Phyllobacterium zundukense: one gene and its partner. The protein of the gene in region 2 binds, or shares a complex with, the protein of the main gene of each other region. Links are inferred from orthologs where the notes say so. Each region holds a gene or a part of one and is shown on either strand. Other genes may lie near its edges.

The links.
Region 1: the proteins of xseA (region 2) and N8E88_RS31300 are in contact, whole or in part, in a cryo-EM structure (PDB 8TXR), measured with the Escherichia coli proteins. The link is inferred for Phyllobacterium zundukense from one-to-one orthologs.

The regions. Positions count from the first base shown.
Region 1 is NZ_CP104973.1:3,851,453-3,856,757, forward strand. What follows is about bases 807-3,775. They hold N8E88_RS31300 (exodeoxyribonuclease VII small subunit), read right to left. Parts: upstream 2,434-3,775; coding sequence 2,179-2,433; downstream 807-2,178. Other genes in these bases: dxs (1-deoxy-D-xylulose-5-phosphate synthase), read right to left, coding at 807-1,092; N8E88_RS31295 (pirin family protein), read right to left, coding at 1,169-2,107; N8E88_RS31305 (histone deacetylase family protein), read right to left, coding at 2,437-3,363; N8E88_RS31310 (cystathionine gamma-synthase family protein), read right to left, coding at 3,486-3,775. In the rest of the region: more of dxs, read right to left, coding at 1-806; more of N8E88_RS31310, read right to left, coding at 3,776-4,769; ribB (3,4-dihydroxy-2-butanone-4-phosphate synthase), read right to left, coding at 4,874-5,305. UniProt on the Escherichia coli protein: Bidirectionally degrades single-stranded DNA into large acid-insoluble oligonucleotides, which are then degraded further into small acid-soluble oligonucleotides.
Region 2 is NZ_CP104973.1:218,080-223,293, forward strand. Bases 773-3,650 are described here. They hold xseA (exodeoxyribonuclease VII large subunit), read left to right. Parts: upstream 773-1,358; coding sequence 1,359-2,942; downstream 2,943-3,650. Other genes in these bases: N8E88_RS13465 (DUF2585 domain-containing protein), read right to left, coding at 773-1,244; N8E88_RS13475 (ABC transporter substrate-binding protein), read right to left, coding at 3,103-3,650. Outside these bases: N8E88_RS13460 (LysR substrate-binding domain-containing protein), read left to right, coding at 1-653; more of N8E88_RS13465, read right to left, coding at 654-772; more of N8E88_RS13475, read right to left, coding at 3,651-4,200; N8E88_RS13480 (sensor histidine kinase), read right to left, coding at 4,197-5,214. UniProt on the Escherichia coli protein: Bidirectionally degrades single-stranded DNA into large acid-insoluble oligonucleotides, which are then degraded further into small acid-soluble oligonucleotides.

The DNA of each region.
Region 1 (5,305 bases), 3.6 Mb from region 2 along the record:
GGTACGTTCGGGAAAAACCTCCCCAAAAAGGTCGAGACCGGTTCCACCCGGCATCGCTGCTGTTACGGCAACGATCCTGTCGTCGTGACGTGCTTCCTCGATCATGCTCGTAGCAAAGACCTTCGTATAACTTGGCGCGTTGGCCGGGGGCTTCGCCTGCGCTCCGGTGATGACGTCGAATTTGTTAACACCGTGGTATTTGTCCGCGGCCGCCTCGGCCGGAGCGTAACCCTTGCCCTTTTGTGTAACGACATGGATCAGAACCGGGCCGTCCATCGTGTCGCGGACGTTCTTCAGTACGGGCAACAGATGGTCGAGATTGTGCCCGTCGATCGGTCCGACATAGTAGAAGCCGAGCTCTTCGAACATCGTACCGCCGGTCCAGAAGCCGCGGGCATACTCTTCCGATAGACGCGCCTTCTCCTGCAGGAATTTCGGCAGCCTCTTGGCAAGCTGTTTGGCAGTTTCGCGGAACGAGCGGTAAGCCCGCCCGGAGACAAGGCGCGCCAGATAAGCGCTCATAGCGCCAGTAGGAGGTGCAATCGACATATCGTTGTCGTTGAGAATGACGATGAGGCGCGCATCGAGAGCTCCGGCATTGTTCATCGCCTCATAGGCCATGCCTGCGGACATCGCTCCATCGCCTATCACCGAGATCACGTTGCGCTTCGTGCCGGAAAGATCGCTGGCAACCGCCATTCCGAGACCTGCGGAAATCGACGTGGACGAATGGGCAGCGCCAAAGGGGTCGTACTCGCTTTCGCTGCGCTTGGTAAATCCGGAAAGACCGCCTTCCTGCCGCAGGCTGCGGATACGGTGGCGCCGTCCGGTCAATATCTTGTGCGGATAGGCCTGATGGCCGACATCCCAGATGATCCGGTCATGCGGCGTATCGAAAACATGATGGAGCGCGACCGTCAGTTCGACGACCCCAAGACCCGCGCCGAGATGGCCGCCCGTGGTCGAAACCGCATCAATCAGTTCGGTTCGCAATTCCTGCGTCAGCTGAGGCAGATCGGATTCCGGCAGTTGACGCAAATCCAAGGGAATTTTAACGCGATCAAGCAGTGGTGTTTCAAAATTCTTGGCCAAAGCGCAGGTTCCAGTTCCAAGCTCAATTCCTGCCGTTTCCCTAAAGGAAAACCAGCAGACCATCAAGAAGCGGAGTTTACCGCTCCATGGGTCGGTTTTCAGGCAGTGGTATGAATTCTTCCTCGTCGCCTGGCACGATATCGAAACGGCCCGTGCGCCATTCTTCTTTTGCCTGCTCGATCCGTTCCTGGGACGAAGACACGAAATTCCACCAGATATAGCGCTTGGACGCCAGAGCAGCACCTCCAAACAGCATCAGGTGCGCGCCTTGCGGTGCACGGACAATGATCTCGTCACCGGCGCGGAACACCAATAGACGGTCCGCCGGGAAGTTCTCTCCGGCAACTTCTACCGAGCCGTCCAGCGTATAGATGGCCCGCTCTTCGGCAATGTTGGCTGGCAACTGAATATGGCTTCCGGGATCAAGCCGAATGTCCACGTAAAGCGTTTCCGCATGCTGTTTGACGGGAGAACCAGCCCCATGGAACTTGCCCATGACGATACGCGCTTCCATACCTGCTTCGCGCAGGACAGGCAGTTCACCTACGCCTGTATTGGCAAAGGCCGGGTTGATTTCCTCCAGATGATCTGGCAGTGCGAGCCAGGTCTGCAGCCCCGAAATCGGCAACGGCTCGGTCCGCAGCTCCTCCGGTGAACGTTCTGAATGAACGATTCCGCGGCCGGCCGTCATGAGATTGACGTCACCAGGTTTGATGACCATTTCCGTGCCGAGGCTGTCGCGGTGGCGTATATTCCCATCGAAAAGATAGGTTACAGTCGAAAGGCCGATATGCGGATGCGGCCGCACGTCAAGCGCATCGGTCGGGCGAAGGATCGCCGGGCCCATCCGGTCGAAGAAAATGAAGGGACCGACAAGTCGGCGCTTGGCGCTCGGCAGGGCACGCCGCACTTCGAGCCCGCCAATATCGCTGGTGCGCGGGATAATTAGCGTCTCGATTGCATCGATTGCTGCCAAGTCACCTATCTTGGGGTCTGGGCAAGGGGAAAAACTCATGTGCGTTACTCCGGAGGGGTCGAGACGCCAGCATAACGGTTCATCGCCTTACTGAACAGCATCGCTGTGCTTCACTCCGGATCGAGCGGCTCTGTGCCGACGGGTTCACCGTTACGGCCAAGACGGATTTTCTGCACTTTGTCTTCAGCAGCGCTCAAGAGCGTATCGCAATGCTTCTTGAGGGCTTCTCCCCGTTCATAGATCCGGATCGACTGTTCAAGTGGCACATCACCACGTTCCAGATCATCAACTATTTTTTCCAGCTGATCGAGCGCCTGCTCAAAGCTCATGGCAGCGATATCGGAATTGTTCTGTACATCGGCCATGCTTCATCCTCCCATCAACCGTCTTATATGCGCGCCCGCCGAGAGCGACATACCTTTCAGGTCGTAGCCGCCTTCCAGAAGGCTGACAAGGCGGTTTGACGCATAGCTCCCAGCTCTTTCCATCAGGGCACCTGTCGCCCAGTCAAAATCATCCTCGTTCAGATTTATTTCCGCCAACGGGTCGCGATGATGAGCATCGAAGCCGGCAGAAACGATAATCAGCTCCGGCCGAAACTCATCGATAGCGGGGAGAATACGCGTGTTGAATGCTTCTCTGAAATGGTCGCTGCCAGTCTGCGGACTGAGAGGCGCATTGATGATATTGCCAGCACCCGTTTCGTCCTTTGCTCCGGTGCCCGGATAGAGCGGCATCTGATGCGTCGAACAGTAAAGCACCGACGGATCATCCCAGAAGATGTCCTGCGTACCATTGCCGTGATGCACGTCCCAATCGACGATTGCAACACGTTCAATGCCATGGGCTTTTTGGGCGTGCCTAGCTGCGATCGCGGCGCTGTTGAACAGACAAAAGCCCATGGCTTTGTCCCGCTCTGCGTGGTGGCCGGGGGGACGCGAAGCCACGAAGACATTGTCCGCGACACCAGTAAATACGTCATCCACAGCAGCATTGGCGGCACCGATTGCCGTCAAAACCGCTTCCCAGCTTTTGGGGCTCACAGTCGTATCCGAATCGACTCGAGTCAGTCCTTCTTCGGGGATGGTACTGCGTACACGTTCAATAAACGTCTGGGGATGTGTATAAAGGATCGTTGTTTCGTCGCCCATTGGTGCCTGGACGCGATCCAGTGCATCGAAGGTGCTATCCTCCAGCACCTTGTTGAGCGCGCGCAATCGATCCGGCCGTTCAGGATGCCCCGGAGGGGTCAAATGTTCCAGATAAATCGGGTGCGAATAAAGACGAGTTACCATTAAAGCTTTCTGCAACAGCAAAAGGGCGTGAGCATGACCAGGCAGTCACGCACAAATTTGCACCAGCTACCCGCAGTTGTACAAGAGACAAGTCAGCGAATTCTACCGTACGTGCCGATTGGTCAAGCTATGCTCAATGCCTGCGTCAGATCGGCAATCAAGTCATCCGGATGTTCGATGCCGATCGACAACCTGATCGTTGAATCCAGCACGCCGATGCGCTGGCGCACGTCGATGGGGACGCCCGAATGAGTCATCGTTGCCGGATGGCTGGCGAGCGACTCCGTTCCGCCGAGGCTCACGGCAAGCTTCAATATCTGCAGGGCGTTGAGGAACTTGAAGGCCGCGGGCTGTCCACCTACAATGTCAAATGAGAATGTCGAGCCAGCTCCGGTGCACTGAGCGGCAAACGTTTTGCCAAGCGGTGAAGACGCGTCGTGGTACGGGAGATAGTGTATTTTCTCGACCTTCGGATGGTCACGAAGGAAATTGGCAATGGCCAAGGCGTTATTGTCAGCCTTCTCCATGCGAATACTGAGAGTTTCGAGTGATCGGCCGAGCATCCAGCAGGAATGCGGATCGAGTTGCGTACCGATCGCGCCACGCAGAGCTTTGACCTGCTTCATCACGGCTCTTGATCCGAGCGCTGCTCCGGCAATCAAATCGGAGTGACCACCGACATATTTTGTCAGCGAATACAGCGAAATATCCGCGCCGTGCTCGATGGGCCGTTGGAATACCGGTCCAAGCAACGTGTTGTCGCAAGCGATTATCGGGCGGTGGCCCTGCTTTTCGCCAATAGCCTCGGCGATCCGGCGGATCATTGCCACATTAACCAGGCTGTTGGTTGGATTGGCTGGCGTTTCGATCAGGATGACCGAGACACGGCCTTTCTGCATCGCCTGATCAGCCGCAGCTTGTACCGAAGCTTCGTTCACGCCGTCAGCGAAGCCCACGGCTGCAACGCCCATGTTGAGGAACGTCTTGGCGAGCAGCGTTTCCGTGCCACCATAAAGCGGCTGCGAGTGCAGGATCGAGTCGCCCGGACGGACGAAGGCAAACAGGGTCGTGGCAATCGCCGACATTCCCGAGGAAAAAACCGCACAGTTTTCCGTGCGCTCATAGACAGCCAGCCGGTCCTCGACGATTTCGCTATTGGGATGATTAAAACGTGAGTAGACCAGACCAGCCGCCGTACCGGCCGGCGGTTCTTTGCGACCAGAGACAAAATCGAAGAAATCCCGGCCTTCTTCCGCGGACTTGAATACGAAGGTCGAGGTCAAGAATACAGGTGGTTTGACAGCCCCCTCGGATAGTTCCGGGTCGTAGCCGTAGTTCAGCATCAGCGTCTCAGGATGCAGTTCGTGATTGCCGATATGCGTTTTGGAGGGATGGGGAGCGGTCATGGCAGTCTCCTCGCTGAATGAGCCTATCCAGCGAGATTATAGCAAATCCAACGACCATTCCTTGCTATTTTGAAGCGGCCTTCGCAACAAGCGAGAGCCAGTTTTCAAATAATGTCGGTCTTGGTGATCTGGATACCAAAGCCTTCGAGCCCGACATAGTGCCGTTCGCGCGAAGACAGTAGACGGATCGACGTAATACCAAGATCCTTCAATATCTGGGCGCCAAGCCCGATTTGACGCCATTCCTCTTCGCGCACGCGCGCTTCAGCGTGGGCTTCGCGCTCCTGCAATGCCGCGCGATTGCGGTCATCATCCCGGCCAACACCGACCGATCCTTCGCGCAGATAGACAATCACTCCGCGCTTTTCCTCGGCGATGCGCTTCATGATACTGTCCAGCGTGTTGCGGGCGCCGAATACATCACTCAGCACATCCTCACGCTGTAGGCGAACAGGAACATCCTCACCATCGCGAATATCGCCATAGACAATGGCGGCATGGTGCATTGGCTCCCATGGCAGTGCGTATGTTATCGC
Region 2 (5,214 bases):
ATTATGCCGACAGGTTTCTGCCGGAAATCATGGCTCGATTTTCCCGTTCCAATCCCCGCGTCGAGCTATCAGTCGTCTGCGAGCCCACCGTCAACCTCGACGAGATGATCCGCAAGGGTCAACTCGATATTGCGCTCGTAACGCAGTGCGACGAGCAGCGGCGCTCAGAAGTTGTGCGTAGCGAACAGCTGCTTTGGGTTACCTCAGCCCACCATAATGTGCATGAAGAACAAGTACTTCCGCTGGCAGTCGGTCGCCCGACCTGTATCTGGCGCGCTGCCGCGGTGGATGTTCTGGACAGCATGCACCATGACTACCGCATTCTCTTTACAAGCTGGTCGGCTACCGTCCTGGCGGCGGCCGTGCTGGCGGGCCTTGCTGTCTCGATCCTGCCCGAGTGCGCCTTGCGTCCGGGAATGCGCGTTCTGACGGAGGCCGACGGTTTTGGCCGCTTGCCGGAATTCGGCATCGGCATCATGCGCGGCCACACCAAGCCCTCCGCGATTGTCGATGCGCTGGCACAGCACATTGTCGAAAGTCTCGACAATCTGTCGATGCCCTCTCCCGTCAGCGTGAGCCAAGCTTCGGCGCCGATCATGGCCAATCAGCGTCTCCGGCAAGTCCGTGCAGCGGAGCTCGTCCCTGGCTGGTGATCACATTCCCCCTTGCCATGCCTTCACTGCGTCCAGGGGATAGAGCAACATGACGATGTTCAGGGTTAGGTTGTCGCGTATGACCCAGCCAGCCAGCAGCTCGAAGAAGATCGCCAGCATGATCGTCAGCCAGAGAGGAGCTCTGGCTGCGAAGAAGAAGCCTAGTACCATGAACAATATGTCGCTGACGGAATTCAGGACACTGTCGCCGACATAGCCCAGCGCGATCGTGGCTTCGCGGTAGCGATTGATGACCATGTCGGTGTTTTCAAAAATCTCCCAGGCCGCCTCGACCACGATAGCCATCAGCAGGCGCTGGCCGAGGGGCAATTTACGGGCGACAATCCAGAAAATAGCATAGAACAGGAAGCCATGGATAATGTGCGAGAGCGTGTACCAATCGGCGATATGCTGTGAATTATCTGGTGAATTCGTCTCGCCAACCCACAACTTTATTGTGCCGCAAGTACATATCGGGTTGCGGCCCATCCACAGCAGGATCGCTGCAGCGGCAGCAATCATGAGCGCCCCTATCGGAAGATAATGACGTAATTTCCAACCCTTGGAAGTAGCGCCAATATCTGCTGGCATGTGGATTCCCCTTTTTCCAACTCTTGCGGATAGGCGAAATTCCTGAGGCTTGCAATGGTGCAATCGAGGATTGCCGAGACTTGACCCTGACGGCAGGGGGACTAGGAATAGCGCATGAGCGAAAAGCCCGAATCTGCATCGAATGTTGCCGAATATACTGTCTCTGAAATCTCCGGCGCGTTGAAGCGCACGGTCGAGGACACTTTCGGGCACGTAAGGGTTCGCGGCGAGATTTCGGGCTATCGCGGCCCGCATTCGTCTGGCCATGCCTACTTCTCGCTGAAAGACGACAAGGCACGTATAGAGGCGGTCATCTGGCGGAGCGCCATGAGCCGGCTGCGTTTCCAGCCCGAAGAGGGCATGGAGGTCATCGCTACGGGCAAATTGACGACTTATCCGGGCTCGTCCAAATACCAGATCGTCATCGAGCAGATGGAACCTGCCGGCGCCGGCGCGCTGATGGCACTGTTGGAGGAACGCAAGCGCAAGCTTGGTGCGGAGGGACTTTTCGATCCCGCAGCAAAGCGACGACTGCCCTTCATGCCGCGCATTATCGGCGTTGTCACATCGCCGACCGGCGCTGTAATCCGCGACATCATCCACCGCATCACCGACCGTTTCCCGCTGCATGTTCTGGTCTGGCCGGTACGGGTGCAGGGCGAGACTTCTGGCGCTGAAGTCGCCAATGCGATCAATGGTTTCAATGGGTTAGAGCGAGGCGGCGTTCTTCCTCGTCCCGATGTCCTGATCGTAGCACGTGGCGGTGGCAGCCTTGAAGACCTTTGGGGATTCAACGATGAAGCCGTCGTGCGCGCCGTCGCCGCATCGCAAATTCCCATCATTTCTGCCGTCGGTCACGAGACCGACTGGACGCTGATCGACCTTGCCGCGGACGTTCGCGCACCGACGCCAACTGGTGCTGCGGAGATGGCTGTGCCGGTCAAGGCAGACCTTAAGGCACAGGTCGCGATGCTTGGCGCCCGGCTCGCTTCCGGCATGTCGCGCTATCTCGACCGCCGTCGTCAGGCGCAGCGGGCGCTTGCCCGTGCCCTGCCCTCGGCGGACCAGTTGCTTGCACTTCCACGCCGGCATTTCGATGAAACCGCAGGCCGTTTGGGCCGTGCCTTACAGGCGAATACGCAGAAGAAACGCGGCGAGTTCGACGGCTGCGCCAGGCAATTAGCGCCGCGGCTCCTTGAACAGAAAATTCGCGAAAAGCGGATTGAAATCAAGCGTTTGGACAGTCAGCTGCCGCGTTGTCTTGCAGCTTTTCTGCACCAGCGGCGCGCGGTTTTTGACCGGCAAGCCGCACGGCTTTCGATTGAACCTGCCGCACGGTTGGCACAAAGAGACCGCCAGGATCTGCAACAGCTGGACCGGCGTCAGATCCAGGCCGTCAATCTGCTGATCGACGGCGCCAAACGGCGCAGCGGCGAACTCGAGCGCCTGCTGAAAACCCTGTCATATCAAGGGGTTCTGGAACGTGGCTTCGCGGTTGTCCTTGACCAATCAGGCACGCCCATCAAGCGAGCGGGGGCTATTGCAAGCGGCGATGACCTTACCCTCAAGTTCCAGGACGGTGACGTACAAGCTGTCGCGAAAGATGGTGAAGAACGTCGATCGCAGCCGAAAACAGAGCGTCCCGCTCCTGCCAAAAAGCCCCCTACTCCGGCTGGTTCACAGGGCTCGCTCTTTTAGTACTTCGCGTCGCCACAACCATTTTTCTCGCCAGAGTTGAAAATTTCGTTCCGGATTCGATGATTCATGCGTCAGGAATCGGGTCTTCTTATGTGAGAATTGAATATTCTTGCAGAGAAACTGTCCCGGTATTGCGATCCGCCATTCAAAATCAGGTTTTCTATTCGCGCATCCACGCAGGACTGTTCAATTCAATCAAGGATTGCGACCAATCCTCGATGAAACGTTGGCGTTGTGCCCTGTCCTGCACCGCGAGCAGAGCCGGGCCGATGCGGATCGGCTGGGCAACGCCGGACTCTTTCAAATTTTGCGGACCATCGACGCCGGGGGGCAGTTCACCACTTTCCGTGAAATAGAACGCATTGGTTCGCGCCACCGATTGGCCACGCTCTGACAGGAGATAATCAAGGAACCGTGCGCCGAGATCTGCTCGCTGTGCACCTTTCGGGATAAGCGCACCACGGCTCAAGACGAGCGTATAATCGCGCGGCACCACCACGCCCAATTCCGGGTGACGCTGGGCGGCGTCGTAGGCATAGGAACCGAGCAGATTGTAACCGATGTAGAGATTGCCCTTGGCGACCTCTTCCAGGATTTCGCCGGTGCAGCAACGGGCCACAGCGGACGCACGCGCCATGCTTTCCAGCAGGCGGCCGAAGACGGTCGTCGTTTGCCGCGCATCATTGAAGGCGAGAAGATAACCGATCCCGGACAGGCGAATATCATAGGTGCCGACACGGCCGCGATAATAGTCGAGCCGCTCCCGTAAAAGGTCGGCGAGTTCGACATGGGTACGTGGAACTTCGGCCGGTGGCACCTTGCTCCTGTTATAGACGAAAACCGCCGGCTCATAGGTAAAACCGAAGACCTCGTCACGCCAATTGGCCCACTCTGCGACGCGAAGGGTTTCGGGCGACGTATGCGCCGCGGCGCAGCCGTCATTGGCGAGCTTGAGCAATTGGTCGACCGATGACGACAAGAGCAGATCGCCGAGCGGTTCCTGCTTGCGGCAGGCCTCGCTGGCCAAGGCATTCAGCTCGTTGGTCAGATATTCGTTGTAGTCAACCGACACATCCGGCGACGATTTCTGAAAATCCTCGATCAGCGGTTTTATCGCGACCAGGTCTGTCGTCGAGTAGATCGTCAGCGTGCCTGCGCCCGGCTGGACCGCTGGAAACAGCGTTTTGTTGTTCTCAGCAGCCAACGCTTGTGCGGCGGTGAAACCAGCCACCAAGAGCGCGAAACTCACCCGGATCATTTCGCCTCTCCCTTGAACAGCGGCACGGTCAGAACCACGGTAAAGCCTTTTTCATCGCGGGCGCGGAAGCTCAAGGTGCCACCATGGGCATTTGCCACTTCCTGGGCAATGGCGAAGCCAAGACCTGAGCTGCCTTCATGCGATTTCGACGTGGCAAAGCGCTGCGTCGCCTTCTCCCAGCTTTCCGGCGGGATGCCGGGACCATCATCCTCAACCTCGACAAAGGCTTGCGTGTCGCTGGCGCGTACCCGCACCTCCAGCCGCTGATCAGTGCCGTGCCGCAAAGCGTTGTCGATGACGTTGACAATAGCTTCGCGCAGGCTGACTGCGTCGCCGAGCACGAAGGGCCGGTCATCCGGCGCTTCGAAAGAAATGACGATATCGGGATCGACCGTGACCGGAACGGCGACCCGATAGGCGCGCCTTGCCACATCGACAAGACTGATCGGCTCCAGCTGAACAGAATCGGCGCGATGAATCACCATCGCGTGGCTGAGCAACTGGTTGGTCAGCCGCGAGAGTTCGCTTGTCCTTTCCTTGACCCGATTGAAATGCTGGCGGCCCGCCTTGTCGAGTTTGCCGGCCCCCAGAAGATCGATCTGCGCCGTCAGCGCAGTCAGCGGCGTGCGTATCTGATGTGCGGCATCGGCAATAAAACGCTGCAACAGATCGACGCGTTCATTGAGCCTTCCCATGAAATGGTTGATCGAACCGACAAAGGGATCAAGCTCACGCGGCACGTCGACTGTAACCGGCGTCAGATCATGCGGATCGCGGCCACGAACCTCCGTCCCCAACCGTTCCACCGGCTGCAGCGCATAGCGGATCGCCAGCATGGCACCAGCGAAAGCCAACAGACTCATAATGAAGACGAGGATCGTCGCGCGCAATGTAAGCTCGCGGGTCAACGCCAATCGCGCCTCATTCGTCTGGGCTACGATGACATAGGCACGACCAGAGACTGCAGGATCGGCAAGGACCCGCGTCGCATGGGCGATGCGCACAGGCTCACCC